Regions from separate parts of the Peribacillus sp. NPDC096448 genome, predicted to be linked through region 1. Evidence: riboswitches for the same ligand, from Rfam matches in the RefSeq annotation. Region 1 holds a riboswitch; the other holds the start of a gene.

Region 1 (8,053 bases):
AAATTGGCTATTTTTTGTTTGTCAAGGTGATATTTTGAATAAATTTCTAATTTACCTATTAATATCTCGGTATAATTTCTCATTTTTTTCCAATTGTTATTTAAATAAATAAAAAACAGTATAATTTGCAAAAGAAATACGTTTATAATAGATTTACAGAAAGAGGCGATAAATTATGAAAAAAAATATTGCTGCTGCGATAGAAGAAGAGATTCAAACTGAAGAAATTCAAACTGAAGAATTCCTGGTTCCAGCTTTCGGATACGAATTAATCAGAGAAGTTCTATTGAACGATATTCTCGGAAAAGACTCTAATCAAATCCTCTATTGGGCAGGTAAACAATTAGCAAGAAAATTCCCATTGAATGGCGATCAGGAAGTGATTGAATTTTTCCAAAGCGCTGGGTGGGGCAATCTGGAAATCTTGAAGTATACGAAACACGAAATGGAATTATCCCTGACGGGTGAAATAATCAGCCGCCGCCTGGATTTACACCCTGATTGTCACTTCCAGCTTGAAGCCGGTTTCCTTGCCGAGCAGTTTACACTGCAAAAGAAATTCCTCAGCGAATCAACGGAAGAAATCAAACGCCGCGCAAAAAAAGTGATATTCACCATCCAATGGGATCCCAGAGATCCAATCTAATGAGCCCTTAAAACAGACTTACCCTTTTTACCGGAAGTCTGTTTTTTATTGGACTCATGACACTTAAGCTAGCACATTTGCATGCTGACCAAGTTTAAATGCTTCATGAAGGGATTCAACCGCCTTCACCATTTCCTTTTCATTGATGACAGTCGAAACTTTAATTTCCGATGTGCTGACCATTTTCACTTGGATGCCTGTATTGGCCATCACTTCAAACATCTCGGCAGCCACTCCCGGATTGGATACCATACCAGAACCGACGATGGACACTTTGGCCAACCCGCTCTCCGTTTCGACCCGGTCGAATCCCAAGTGTTCTTTATTATTTTCCAGCACAATCAAGGCCGCTTCCGTATCTTCACTTTTTGTGGAAAAAGATAGATTGGTCGTATCCTCGGCAGTCATGCTTTGAATGATGATGTCCACATTGATCCGGTTTTTCGCAAGTGTCGTGAAGATAGTGGATAATGCACCAAGTGATTGGGGCAAACCATATATTGTGACCCTCGTAATGCTGTCTTCAAAAGCAATGCCGCGTACAATTAAGTTTTCTTCCATAGTTGCTTCCTCCTCTATGATCGTTCCTGATTCTCTCTCCATGCTTGAACGGACTTCAAGCGGAATTTGATAATTTTTTGCATATTCGACAGCCCTTGGATGAAGGACGCCCGCCCCGAGGTTGGCAAGTTCCAGCATTTCATCGTAAGAAATGGATTGGAGTTTTCGCGCGCCTTTTATGTAGCGTGGGTCCGTTGTGAAAACACCCGTTACATCCGTATAAATATCGCATCTATCCGCATTCAGCGCTGCAGCGATGGCAACCGCCGTCGTATCGGAACCGCCTCGCCCTAAGGTAGTGATTTCCCCATTTGCATCGTTACCCTGGAAACCGGCTACGACCACTATTTTCTTCTCCTGAAGCTGAGCTTGGATCCTCGTGGCATCGATGTTTAAAATCCGGGCATTCCCATGAACGGATTCCGTTTCCATGCCAGCCTGCCAGCCAGTATACGAAATGGCTTCATGTCCTTCTTCAATCAATGCCATCGTTAACAGGGAAATCGTTACCTGTTCCCCAGTGGTCAATAGCATATCCATTTCCCTCTTGCTAGGGGATCCGGAAATATCACGGGCCATGGAAACCAATTGGTCCGTTGTTTTCCCCATAGCTGAAACAACGACGACAACCTCATTTCCATTCTCCGCTTCCTCGATTACCCGATTGGCAACATTTTTGATTTTTTCTACGCTACCGACGGATGTTCCGCCGAATTTTTGAACGATTAATGCCATCCTCATGCACCCTCTCTACTTTTTAGGCAATAAAAAAAGCAATGAGAAATATCTCATTGCTGTGGTCACATACCCTAATACTGTAAACACAGTGAGATAGCTCTCCAGGGTATAAACCCTGACAATCCGCCATTTATTAAATGTCGGACCAGGAGAACAAGGTATGAGTCTTGTCTTCCTTCGGCGTCGTCCCCTTTCAAAACCTTTCATGGAAGCTCATACTTCTCCAGGTTTTTACTCTTGAATTCCGCACCTCTATCAGCACTTTTAAGTTGTCTAGTTAAAAATTCCTTTTAATCATAGCATAGAGATTCATCGGTAGCAAGATTATTCTTGTAGTTTTCTAACGATTCCCTCGGCTACCCCTTTTGGCATGCCAGCTTCCATGATTTCCTCGGCCGTTGCCTCTTTGATTTTCTTCAATGATCCAAAATGCCTTAATAATTGCTTCCTTCGCTTTTCCCCGACTCCTGGAATATCATCAAGCTGGGAGTGAACCGCATTTTTCCCGCGAAGCTGACGATGAAACGTAATCGCGAACCGGTGCACTTCATCCTGAATTCTTTGCAATAGGTAAAATTCCTGGCTCCGTGAATCAAGAGGTACGAGTTCAAGCGGATTTCCGATCATCAATTGCGAGGTCCTATGCTTTTCATCCTTAATGAGGCCTGAAAGTGGAATATCAAGGCCCAATTCATTTTCGAGAATATCCCGCACTGCTTCGACATGTCCCTTTCCGCCATCAATGATGATCAAATCCGGAAGCGGCAGCCCTTCTTTCAATACTCGTGAATATCTTCTTCTGACCACTTCACGCATCGATTCATAATCATCAGGTCCCTGGACCGTCTTGATTTTATATTTTCGGTACTCTCTTTTTTCCGGCTTCCCATCAATGAACACGACTAAAGCGGAAACGGGGTCACTTCCCTGGATATTGGAGTTATCGAAAGCTTCAATTCGATGCGGGGTGTAGATACCCAGTTGTTTCCCGAGGTTTTCCACCGCATTGATCGTTCTTTCTTCATCTCTTTCAATCAAAGAGAATTTTTCCTGAAGGGCGATGGAGGCATTTTTATTCGCCAATTTAAGCATGTCTTTTTTCGCTCCCCGTTTCGGGTGAATCGTTTTGACACCAAGCAGCCCTTCGGCCATTTCGGCATCCACTGATTCAGGCAGCAAGATTTCCTTTGGTTTAAAGTGGTTCGTAATCTCGTAAAACTGACCGAGGAATGTAAGAAGTTCCTGTTCGGGTTCATCGTAGACCGGAAAAAGTGAAACATCCCTTTCTATCAATTTACCCTGACGGACAAAAAATACCTGAACGCACATCCAGCCTTTATCATAGGCAAAGCCAAATACATCCCTGTCGATGAAATCGGTCGTCATCATTTTCTGCTTCTCCATCGTAATATCGATGTGGGCAATCTTGTCACGGAACTCCTTGGCCCTCTCGAAATCGAGCTCTTCCGATGCCTCTAGCATTTTTTCAGTCAGTTCTTTTTTTATTTCAGTATGCCCGCCGTTCAAGAACCGGTTGATATCATCGACCATTTTTTTATATTCCTGTTCCTCTACATCATATACACATGGGGCCAGGCACTGGCCTAGGTGATAGTAGAGACAAACGCGATCAGGTAAAGTATTGCATTTCCTTAAGGGATAGATGCGGTCGAGCAATTTTTTCGTTTCGTTGGCTGCAAATGCATTCGGATAAGGACCGAAATATTTCCCTTTGTCTTTTTTGACTTTTCGCGTAATGATGAGACGCGGGTGGCGTTCCGCAGTCAGCTTGATGAAAGGATACGTCTTATCATCCTTTAGCATGACATTATATTTTGGGTCATGTTTTTTGATTAAGTTCAACTCTAAAATAAGAGCTTCGATATTGGAAGAGGTGACGATGTATTCGAAATCCTCAATCTCATTCACGAGCCGAAATGTTTTCCCATCATGAGATCCCGTAAAATAAGAACGGACACGATTTTTCAACACCTTCGCTTTGCCTACATATATGATCGTTCCCTGACGATCTTTCATTAAATAACAACCAGGTTGATCGGGAAGAAGGGCAAGTTTATTCTTTATTTGTTGATTCATGCATTCAGCCTCCTGTTCTCCCATTTTTACAATCATTATATATCAAGATAGCGAAAAAAGCTTCAAGTCCGCAGACTTGAAGCTTTTTTTAGCTAACTTACTATTACGCGTGTTTTGCAATAAGTTCAGCAAGTGCTTCTTTAGGTTGGAAACCAACAACCTTATCAACCACTTCACCGTCTTTAAGGACGATTAATGTCGGGATGCTCATCACACCGAATTTTCCAGCTGTTTCTTGGTTTTCATCTACATCCACTTTTACGATTTTTGCTGTATCGCCAATTTCAGTATCAAGCTCTTGAAGAACAGGAGCGATCATTTTACAAGGTCCACACCATGGAGCCCAAAAATCTACAAGAACGACACCTTCGCTAGTATCTGTTGTGAAAGTTTGGTCAGTTGCATTTACAATAGCCATATATAATTCCTCCTCAAATTTACTCAAATAACTAAAGACAGTATAACATTGTTGCTCGAATCGATGCTAATATTTTGCTTCAGTGGTAGGATGTCCAAAAAAAGAGTAAATATGCAGGCCAAAATCCTTGCCTATCTGCATAAAGGGGCAAGACATGTATCGGCTTATGCCGAATGTCTTGCCCCTCATCTGTATTATTTCTATTACGCGTTAACTTTAAGTTTTTTGAATTCTTCCGTAAGTAATGGAACGACTTCGAAAAGGTCTCCGACAATTCCATAATCAGCCACATTGAATATGTTAGCTTCCGGGTCTTTATTGATGGCAACGATAACCTTGGAGTTGGACATTCCCGCTAAATGCTGGATCGCACCGGAAATTCCGCAAGCGATATAAAGGTCAGGTGTTACGACTTTACCCGTTTGCCCGATTTGCAATGAGTAATCGCAATAGTCCGCATCACATGCTCCGCGGGAAGCTCCTACCGCTCCGCCAAGAACCTGTGCCAGTTCCTTTAATGGTTCAAAACCATCTTCACTTTTCACGCCACGGCCACCCGCGATGACTACTTTCGCTTCTGAAAGGTCGACCCCTTCACTGGCTTTTCTAACAACGTCTTTAATGATTGTCCGTAAGTCCTTAATATCCACATTTAATGTAGAAACATCACCAGAGCGGGACTCATCTTTCGCTAATGGTTCGATATTGTTCGGACGGATTGTCGCGAAAATCACGCCATCTGTAACAATTTTCTTTTCAAATGCTTTACCAGAATATATCGGACGGGTGAAAACGATATTTCCACCTTCTTCTTCAATGGATGTAACGTCGGAGATCAATCCTGATTCAAGCTTTCCAGCCAATTTAGGTGCAAGGTCTTTTCCTAGCGCAGTATGTCCAAAGAAAATCCCTTCCGGCTTTTCCTGCTCGATGACGGCAAGCAAGCTTTGCGCATATCCATCTGAAGTATATTGTTTCAATTGATCATTTTCGACTGCAATAACCCGGTCTGCACCATACTGGATCAATTCATTACCGAAATTTTGAACACTGTCACCAACTAAAACACCAACGATTTCCCCGCCATCCGCAGCAAGCTTAGCCGCACCGATAGCTTCAAATGATACATTTCTTAGTGAACCATCACGAACTTCGCCCAATACAAGAAACTTTCTAGCCATTTATAAAAACCTCCTGTGCTTTTTTTCTTTTTGTCGTGTGTTGTTGTTTTGAACAGTACCGTATCGATTAAATCACTTTTGCTTCACTGCGTAATAATTGAACAAGCTCGCTAACTTGAGCACTGATTTCACCGTCCAAAACTTTTCCAGCTTCTTTTTTAGCAGGAAGGTAAATTTCAATCGTTTTTGTTTTTGCCTCAACATCTTCTTCTTCCAAATCCAGGTCATCCAATTCCAATTCTTCAAGCGGTTTTTTCTTCGCTTTCATGATTCCTGGCAATGAAGGATAACGTGGCTCATTTAGCCCTTGTTGAGCTGTCACCAACAATGGAAGAGATGCTTCGATCGTTTCGGAGTCCCCTTCGACATCACGGATAACGCTTACATTTCCATTTTCTATGTCCAGTTTAGTAATGGTTGTAATATAAGGAATTCCCAAAATTTCGGCAACGCGTGGTCCCACTTGCCCAGAACCGCCATCGATTGCAACGTTCCCTGCAATGATTAGATCGGCATTTTTATCTTTTAAGTATTCGCCTATAATTTTGGCAGTCGTGAACTGGTCGCCATTTTCTATGTCGTCTTCTATATTTATCAATACGGCTTTGTCAGCACCCATTGCCAGCGCTGTGCGTAATTGCTTTTCAGCCTCTTCCGTTCCGACAGAAATAACCGTAACTTCTCCGCCTTGTGCATCACGTACCTGGATTGCTTCTTCAACTGCGTACTCATCGTATGGATTAATGATGAATTCTGCTCCATCCTCATTAATTTTCCCGTTGGATAGTGTGATTTTTTCTTCTGTATCAAATGTTCTTTTCAGCAGTACATAAATGTTCACGATAATACCTCCCGAATGATTTGAGTTTTGAAGATTATGAATTTTATTGATATATAGTAATGTTCTACAGATTTCATCAAAATCCTGCATGATATATAAAAATAGTTATTTATGCCGAATGATCATTTCCCTTTGAATACAGCTTCCCTTTTTTCAATGAAAGCGGCGATTCCTTCCTGTGCATCAGCAGTATCGAAAGCCTGGCCAAAGAGGGCGGCTTCCCTTTCCACACCTTTATGGTAGGAATCATGCTTGGAATAATTCAATAACTCAATGGCCGACTTTAATGCCAGCGGGCTTTTCTTAGCAATTTTATTGGCTAGTTCCTTAGCTTTCGGAATCAGTTCTTCATCCGTGAAGGCATGATTCGCCAATCCGCATTGCACAGCTTGGGTACCTGAAATCGGTTCACTTGTAAACAGCATTTCAGCCGCCTTTGCCATGCCTACATAACGAGGAAGACGTTGCGTCCCGGCAAACCCGGGGATTAAGCCCAACTGCAGTTCAGGCAAACCAAGTTTAGCCCTTTCGGTGACTAAACGGATGTGACAGGCCATAGCCAGCTCCAATCCCCCGCCAAGCGCAGCTCCATGGATGGCTGCAATGACTGGCTTTGGAAAAGATTCGATTTTCTCAAATACAGATTGACCATTCTTGGTCAGCTTCTCGAAAGCTTTCCCGTTTTTCACTTCCGTAAACTCTTTAATGTCTGCTCCTGCAGAGAAGAATCTTCCTTCTCCATGAAGAAGGACAACCCGTACGGCTTCGTCTTTCTCAAATTGATCGAAGGCCTGCGAAAGCTCTCCGATGATAGCCGAAGAAAGTGCATTTGCTGGTGCATGATCAATCGTTATAAAAGCGACATGATTTTCGACAGAAAGCTTAAGATATTCCATATCAATCCCTCCAGGCATGCTAGTCAAACTTTTTTGAAAATTCCATATGTATCACTTCCAGTTAAAGCTAGAAGCAGAATTAACCGATTCTTTCGAGGATGGCTAGCCATCCTCTATTAAAATCGTTAACTTTTCAGGACACAGCCGCCAATTAGCAGGCGGTGAACGTCTGGTGCAAGGTCAGGAAGCGAATACTTTTGCTCATTCATGACCCAAGTCGTCACAGTTTCATCAATCGTTCCAAAAATCATCTGCCTGGCAAGTAAATTATTTAAATCAGGCAAGAATTCGCCGTTCTCTTTTCCTTCTATAATGATCTGATCGATTAAATTTAAATACCCTCTTAACACATCATTGATTCTAAGGCGCAATTCTTTATTCGACTGTCTTAATTCCAACTGGGTGACAATTGCTAAATTCACGTCTTCTGAAAGGTTTTGAAAATGTTTTTGGATGAGCACATGCAGTTTTTCCGAAGCAGTGGTCTTTCCTTTTAGTTCTTCTTCGATCTGTTCCACAAAATAGCCCATCTTTTCATGGAATAATGATATTAAGATATCTTCTTTATTTTTAAAATAAAGATATATGGTGCCATCCGCTACGCCTGCCTGCTTGGCGATTTTGGATACTTGGGCTTGATAGTAACCGTTTTGGGCAATGACAATAACGGCCGCA
Region 2 (8,053 bases), on a different contig from region 1:
TTTCCTCCTGGACATATTTATCAAGTTCCTCCAATTGCAGAACATACTCCTCATAATTTTCACGATACTCTGCTTCATTGTCCGGGTCCTTGGCAATCAATTCTTTCTTAACTGCCTCCGCCGCAACGATCCAAAGCTTTACATCAAACCATACGTGGGGATCATGCTCCGTTGCACTCACTTTTCTAAGTTGGTTCTCCTTAAAGTCTTCCGTTACGGCAATCGTCGGTTTATCCTTGCTCATCATTTCAAATATATCCGCCATTTTCCCTTCAAGATGCAATCCGTTATAAAAAATCATATCAGCCGAATCCAGTGTCTTCACATCACCCTGCGTCGCTTTATATAGATGGGGGTCGACTCCCGGTCCCATTAAACTTGTGACCTCGACATTTTTACCGCCGATATTCTCAACCAAATCCCCAATCATTCCCGTTGTTGTAACGACATTCAGCTTGCCATTATCCCTTTCGGCCGTATCATTGCCGCACCCCGTTAAAATCAGCAATGCAGCAAGCACGCCTCCAATAGATTTTAGAAAACCCATCCATATTCCCTCCCTTTTTCATCTTTCTAAAATAGTTTGCCATGCGCAAAACTAAGTGTAAATTTTTTTACATTGTCGTAAATGCTAAAAAGTTTCCTCTACACAACTTATTTTATACTATACACAAATATACAAAAAAAGTGCAACTATTTTTAAACATTTCAAAAAGGCGGATGACTAATACACACAGCAAAAACTGTCAGGAAGCTCCACTAGGGAGCTCCCTGACAGTCAATCATTCCGAATGATGAAGTTATATTTATATTGTGGAGTTTTTATGGTGAATATAAACCTAGGGGAGCTATTTAGGGACGACGTGAAATTCACGAGTAAACGCGGTTTCCACGCATAATGCCGCGGAATTCGGGCTTTGACACTTATTTTTCCTGTTTCAAGGAAATTGCCAAGTACGCAAATCCCAATTCGATTCCGCAAAGCACAAACAGGGTGATTAAAGTTTGGAACATCATGATTTCCTCCTCCTCTAAGACTTAAACAAATCTTAAAGGATGAAACCAATACCAGAACAAGACCTTATTTGAAGAAATCTTCAGCAGCCCCACACTGTTCCCTTGCCCTGAAATGGGTTTCATACTGTACAATATAAAAAAAGAAAAAACGGTGATACCATGACAAATATTAAAGAAATAGCTCAATGTGCTGGTGTATCTGTCTCAACAGTGTCTCGTGTATTGAATGATCATCCATATGTAAGCCCCGATAAAAGAAAGAGCGTCTTAGAAGCGATCGATCGTTTGAATTATACGAGAAACATCAACGCCATTCATCTTTCAAAAGGCAAAACCAATCTTATCGGCATTATCATCCCCTTCAACAATCACCCATATTACGGGGCAATCGTTAACGGAATCACTAAACAGGCAAATGCAATTGGCTGTCATATCGTCATCTTTCAAACAAATTATGATAGAGAGAAAGAGATCCAGGCTTTTAATATGCTGCAAATGAAGCAGCTCGATGGCATTATCGTTTGTTCAAGGATTTCGGAAATGAAAATCCTCTTGGATTATCAAAAATACGGACCGATTATTTTATGTGAAGATACAGCCCAAGCTGAATTCTCATCCATCAGCATTGATCATTATGCCGCTTTTTCCTGTGCCCTTGAGTACGTGATTGCTAAAGGATATAAGAAAATCGGATACAGCCTCGGCCGTAAAAAGAGCAGAAATAGTTCCCATCGTACAAAGGCCTTTAACGATATCATGAGTAAACATCAACTGATAAACAATAAAGAATGGCTATTTGAAGGCAGTTATCATATCAAAGACGGTGAACAATTGTTTCAGGAATGGAATTCGATGATGGATAAACCTGATGCCATCATCATCACGAATGATGACACGGCGGCGGGCTTCATTCTTACCGCTAAGAAATCGGGTATAAGGGTACCGGAAGATGTGGCCATTCTCGGCTTCAATAATGATAGCCTTGGCGAAATACTCGACATCACGACCATCTCCTTACCGCTGGAATGGATTGGGAAAATGGCAGTGGACCTATTTGAGAATCCTGAAGAGGTCAAACATGTAAAACTGGACTACGCACTAATAAAAAGGAAAACCGTTTAGTCAAGAGGATGCTTTATTTTAGTACTTGAATTCTTCCTTACTGCCATCACTCATAACTAGGAAAAAATAACCACGTAAAATAATCATTGCGATATCCCAGAAGTTATTTTATAATTTTGATATAGTAAAGTTTACTCAATTACTAGCAATCTATTAGCGATTGCATGAATTTCATGAGTATAATCGTCCGACGTCACCCACAAGCTGACGCCAACGATTTTAGAAAATTGAATACTTCCTCATTTACCGATGAGTTAGAGGCTGCAGCTTATAAAAGTAAAACGGACGAGATTCTGGAAAATTAAAGACTCCGTTTGAAAGGATAAGTTGCCGAAGTTAGGGTATATTCCATGTATATTCTTGCTGGCGGTGTAACCGAATAGGAACACCACTGTCACGTTTTTTCACAAAGCGTGGGGAGCTATCTTCGGAAGGATAAACGGGTTTATTATAAACAGCCGTCGATCTTTTTCGACTGCTGTTTTTTATTTTTCGTTCCCTTCCAATAAAAAGGAGTGTAACATCAATTGTCAAATTCACAATCAGCATCAAGCCCTACTGAACTGAAAAGGAGCCTGAAAGCGCGTCATTTAATGATGATTTCATTAGGTGGAACGATTGGAACAGGTTTATTTTTAGCAAGTGGCGGTGCCATTCATTCAGCCGGTCCCGGCGGTGCCTTGGTGGCATACGCGATCATCGGCATCATGGTTTATTACTTAATGACAAGTCTTGCAGAAATGGCAGCGTTCATGCCAGTGGCCGGTTCGTTCCGTGTCTATGCATCCAAATTCGTCGATCCGTCTTTCGGTTTTGCGATTGGTTGGAACTACTGGTATAACTGGGCAATCACCATTGCCGCTGAATTGGCAGCCGTTGTCTTAATTATGAAGTTCTGGTTCCCTGATAGCCCTTCAATTATCTGGAGTGCCATTGCGTTAATCACTATGTTTCTTATCAATTACATGTCAGTTAAAGGTTTCGGGGAAACAGAATTCTGGTTTGCCATGATCAAGGTCGTGACAGTCGTCATTTTCTTGATCACGGGTGTTCTGATCATTCTCGGAATCATGGGTGGGAAAGACCCAATTGGTTTTTCCAATTTCACAATGGGCGAAGGTCCCTTTAACGGAGGGTTCTTCACGATTCTAGGTGTATTCATGGCTGCCGGCTTTTCATTCCAAGGTACGGAATTGCTTGGAGTGACCGCTGGTGAAAGTGAGGATCCAGAAAAAAATATCCCAAAAGCGATCAGATCCGTTTTCTGGCGTATCATCTTATTCTATATCTTAGCCATTTTTGTAATTGGCATGATCATTCCGTTTACCGATTCACGTTTATTGAGTGAAGATGTTGCCGTAAGTCCATTCACGCTTGTATTTGAACGGGCCGGCCTTGCATTTGCCGCATCCATCATGAACGCGATCATTTTATCATCCGTACTCTCTGCCGGTAACTCTGGCATGTACGCTTCAACCCGTATGCTATGGGACTTGGCACGTGATGGGAAAGCACCGAAGTTCTTAGGTAAGTTAGATAAAAGAGGAGTACCCGTGAATGCACTTATCGTGACTTCTTTAGTTGGCTGCGTTGCATTCTTAGCTTCGTTTTTCGGTGATGGCGTCGTTTATATCTGGTTATTGAACGCTTCAGGCATGGCAGGATTCGTCACCTGGGTAGGGATTGCAATTGCCCATTATCGGTTCCGCAAAGCTTACGCTGCTCAAGGCCTTGATATGAATGCTTTACCATTCCGGGCAAAAGGCTTCCCATTCGGGCCTATATTCGCACTTGTCCTTTGTATTATCATTATCATCGGACAAGGCTATCAAGCTTTCAGCAGCGATGGGATCGATTGGAATTCAATGTTCGTTTCCTACATTGGCTTGATCCTATTTTTCGTCCTATGGTTCGGCTATAAAATTAAACATAAAACGAAAATCATTCCGCTAGAGGAATGTGACCTTAAATCAAAATAATACGCAAAGGACCTGTTCTTCCCTAAATGGAGAAGGACAGGTCCTTTTTTCATTTCAAATGATAAACACGGCATTCATATGGTTGCAGGGGTTTGCTGGAGATTCCTTCTTCCTCCTGATCATAATTGCCGATCAGCTTTGTGGCAGCATATGCATGCAGCTCTTCAGGCAAAGTATAGGGAGCCTGCTCTTCTTTAAAGTTACATAGCACCAACAGCTTTTCTTCTTCCAACGATCTCGTGTAGGCAAATATTCGTTCATCATCCGGCAACAGCAGTTCAAAACGGCCATAAACGACGATTTCATGTTCCTTGCGTAATTGGATAAGCTTTTTATAAAAATGAAAAATGGAATTCGAATCATTGTAGGCCTTTTCTGCATTAATCTCGGGAAAATTGGGATTAACCTTAATCCAAGGAGTCCCTTTCGTGAATCCGGCGTTCCGGGAGTCATTCCACTGAATCGGTGTCCTCGCATTATCCCGGCTGCGGGCGTGGATGGCTGACATCATCCGCTCTTTTGACCAGCCATGAGAATTGACGAGTTCGTCATAAGAATTCAATGTTTCGATATCCCGGTATTCATCGATGCCCTCAAATGCAACATTGGTCATGCCAAGCTCTTCCCCTTGATATATATAAGGTGTACCTTGAAGCATATGAAGACAAGCGGCAAGCATCTTTGCGCTTTCAATACGATACTTTCCATCATTACCAAACCTTGAGACAACCCGGGGCTGATCATGGTTGTTCCAGTATAAACTGTTCCAGCCATCCCCCTCCAAACCAGTCTGCCACTTGGAGAGAATTCGCTTTAAATCGGTTAGCTTCCATTTATCGTTACTCCATTTCCCTTCTGGTCCCTTCCCCAAATCCATATGTTCGAATTGAAAGACCATATGTAGCTCACCACGACCTTTACCTGTGAACAATTGTGCTTCCTCCGGTGTGACGCCTGGCATCTCCCCAACCGTAATCACGTCATGTCCAGAAAGTGCCCGTTGATTGATTTCCTGCAAAAACTCATGTATGCGCGGGCCATTCAGGAAAAAGGGGCTTCCATCACCATACTGCTTCTCATGATGAACGGCTCCATCTGAATAGCTTTGATCTTTTGAAAGGAAGTTGATGACATCCATCCGGAAGCCATCGACACCCTTATCCAGCCACCAAGTCATAATGCTGTAGATTTCTTCACGGAGCTTAGGGTTCTCCCAGTTTAAATCCGGTTGTTTCCTGCTGAATAAATGTAAATAATATTCATCGGTTCCTTCATCATATTGCCATGCTGAACCTTTAAAAATGGACTCCCAATTATTTGGCTCTTTCCCATTCCTGCCAGGTTTCCAAATATAATAATCACGTTTCGGATTATCTCTTGAGGATCGGGATTCCTCGAACCACGGATGTTCATCTGAAGAATGGTTGACCACGAGGTCCATCATGATTTTCATTCCACGCTCATGAACTGCCTTCAACAACCTATCGAAATCAGACATGGTCCCGAATTCAGTCATGATTGATTTATAATCACTGATATCGTACCCATTGTCATCATTGGGAGATTGATAAACTGGGGATAGCCATATCACGTTCACACCCAACTCTTGTAAATAATCGAGCTTCATCAAGATCCCGTTTATATCCCCTATCCCATCGCCATCACTATCCATAAAACTCCTTGGATACACTTGATACACGACTGCCTCTTTCCACCATGCTTTGTCCATGCTTTTCCCCCTCTTTAGCGCATTGACACAATCATTACACCAATACCCTATTATAAAGGGGGAAACTCCAGAATATTCTATTTTTATTCAGCTATTCCCGTTTGAATCATTTCAATATCCAGATCGACCTCGATTGGAATATCGGGATATGCCTCCTCCCAATGTTTTTGGTCGAAATTTCTTGTTTTACTTTTAGCATGATCACCGAGTGCAATCGGATCTATATTGTTCTCCTGAAACATGGTTACCATCTCATTTAATTTTTTACCAATGACATGCTCGGCCCTGGCCTCTATTTTATTCAGGTCGACCGCTTTGCCCAAGTCATAGCCCTGGACCTCTAGCAGACTCGCTTTTAATTTCACATCAATCCTGACCTTGGGGTCTTGATTGGCATTCGAAATATGATAATGGACACGTGACTCCACGTTATTGATATCGGTAAAGTCATTTTCCTTCCACTTAATCTCATAACTCCCAAGCTTAAAGTTTTCACTAAGGACTTTATATAAAAAGCCGTCTTCATAAGGGATATATTTACCTATATAACGATCCTTTTTAAACAAAGCGATCCCCCTTACCCGTATTTGGTCTCCTGCAGTTTCCAATAAGGGCAAGACCGGATCGATTCCTTTACCATGGCACGCATATAAATACCTGTGAAGATCCACATCAGGCAAATTGGTCCTTATATTCTGTTCGATCAGCTCTTTCACTTGAACCCCTGGAGTTTTAATCAACTTTGGCTCCATTTTAACTACATCCTCCGCTTTGCCATGAACGACCGCTAAATACAAATCCCTTCCCACCATTGGGTCACGCCTATATGTATCGACATAATCATTCAACCCATTACTTGCCAATCCTTCACCATATAGAATGACTGTCAGTCTCCCGCCGACAATCGGGTATGGTGTTTTTGCATTTTCTTGCTGGCGGGCCGCCTTTATATCATGGGAGTTCGCTTCATATACTTCTTTACCCAGATCTGCTTCCTCCCCAGGCTGAGGAACGCTGACAACGACCGTACCTTTGATTTTTTTGCCTTCGGCATCATCATAACCTACGACTTCAGCAATTAATATATCTTCTAATATTTGCTTTTCCACGCCGCACGCCGCCACCAAAAAGCTCGCTAATGTTATCAAGAGAAGTTTGATTTTCATGATTTATGCCCCCTAACTTTATAGACGATCGACTGCCATATGAATAAGAGAGGAAGATATAAATAAACGATATAAAAACCAATTTGCGAACTGATCGTGTTAAACTTATCGATTCTATAGCGGTTATCCAAAAAAATGCAGGAAACTAAGATGGTAATCAGAATGAGAACCACCATCTTTTTCTGTCTGAATCCGAATACTCTTTTCGCTGTCCTGCTTGCTGCCCAAACCCCTATGCAAACATTCGGCAGCACCATGAACAGCCAAACGGAAATCCCTATGTATTCGAACCTTTCAATGAATGGAAGGTCTACAATTTTCCATAACGTCAAAGTTGCCCAAATTACATCTTTCAGCTGATCTTGATGATAGTAGGCCAACGAAACAATTATGGATACTAAATATATCACCATAGTAAACAACGCCCCTAAGTGGGCCCATTTTTGAGATTTTTCACGATTTTTAATGAAAGGATAATAAATGAGGAGTAATTCAAAACCAAGGTAATTCAGGGTCATTTTCTTACAGGCCTTCATGATGTCCAAAAAGGAATGATCAAGAAACGGACCCAAATTTTCAAAGTGGGCATACTTCAATGGAAAATAATTCAAAAGGAATAATGGCGATCCGATAATAAGCCCGATTATGCAAAAACCGGTAATGACCCTGAAACCTCCCTCCACAAAGTTATACACAAGAATAAGAATGATGGTTATTAGCATCAGGACATTGACACCAGGGAACATCCAAACCTGAATGACTTCTAAATAAGTCCTGATAAGAATGATGGAAATCATTATAAAGTAGAGGATGAATAAAATATTGAAAGCATTTCCGACCCATTTGCCAAACAAATCCTTATGGATGGCAACCAAATCAAGTGTCTGGGGGCCCCTGCCTAAAAGCTTGAAACACATCCAAAGCAGAACATTTATGATCAACCCTGATATCAGGACCGCTATCCATGCGTCTTGGCCAGCCTCTTTCGCTATGATCCGTTCAAACCCCAATATCCCTACTCCTATCTGCATGCCTGGCAT

Evidence for each region. Region 1 has a riboswitch for lysine ahead of ACIQ0C_RS00625 (aspartate kinase). Riboswitches for the same ligand answer to the same signal wherever they lie in the genome.
Region 2: another riboswitch for lysine. It lies ahead of ACIQ0C_RS12305 (amino acid permease); the one in region 1 lies ahead of ACIQ0C_RS00625 (aspartate kinase).

Annotation. Positions count from the first base shown of each region.
Region 1 covers NZ_JBIWEU010000001.1:126,845-134,897, reverse strand. Annotated here, with positions in the region: gene ACIQ0C_RS00630 (YslB family protein) at 176-646, shown strand; gene ACIQ0C_RS00625 (aspartate kinase) at 710-1,942, opposite strand; lysine riboswitch at 2,032-2,208, opposite strand; gene uvrC (excinuclease ABC subunit UvrC) at 2,270-4,042, opposite strand; gene trxA (thioredoxin) at 4,146-4,487, opposite strand; gene ACIQ0C_RS00610 (electron transfer flavoprotein subunit alpha/FixB family protein) at 4,664-5,641, opposite strand; gene ACIQ0C_RS00605 (electron transfer flavoprotein subunit beta/FixA family protein) at 5,709-6,482, opposite strand; gene ACIQ0C_RS00600 (enoyl-CoA hydratase) at 6,605-7,378, opposite strand; gene ACIQ0C_RS00595 (fatty acid metabolism transcriptional regulator FadR) at 7,504-8,053, opposite strand, start outside.
Region 2 covers NZ_JBIWEU010000006.1:111,075-119,127, reverse strand. Annotated here, with positions in the region: gene ACIQ0C_RS12315 (metal ABC transporter solute-binding protein, Zn/Mn family) at 1-547, opposite strand, end outside; gene ACIQ0C_RS12310 (LacI family DNA-binding transcriptional regulator) at 1,177-2,139, shown strand; lysine riboswitch at 2,387-2,571, shown strand; gene ACIQ0C_RS12305 (amino acid permease) at 2,667-4,118, shown strand; gene ACIQ0C_RS12300 (glycoside hydrolase family 13 protein) at 4,168-5,847, opposite strand; gene ACIQ0C_RS12295 (Ger(x)C family spore germination protein) at 5,931-7,013, opposite strand; gene ACIQ0C_RS12290 (GerAB/ArcD/ProY family transporter) at 7,010-8,053, opposite strand, start outside.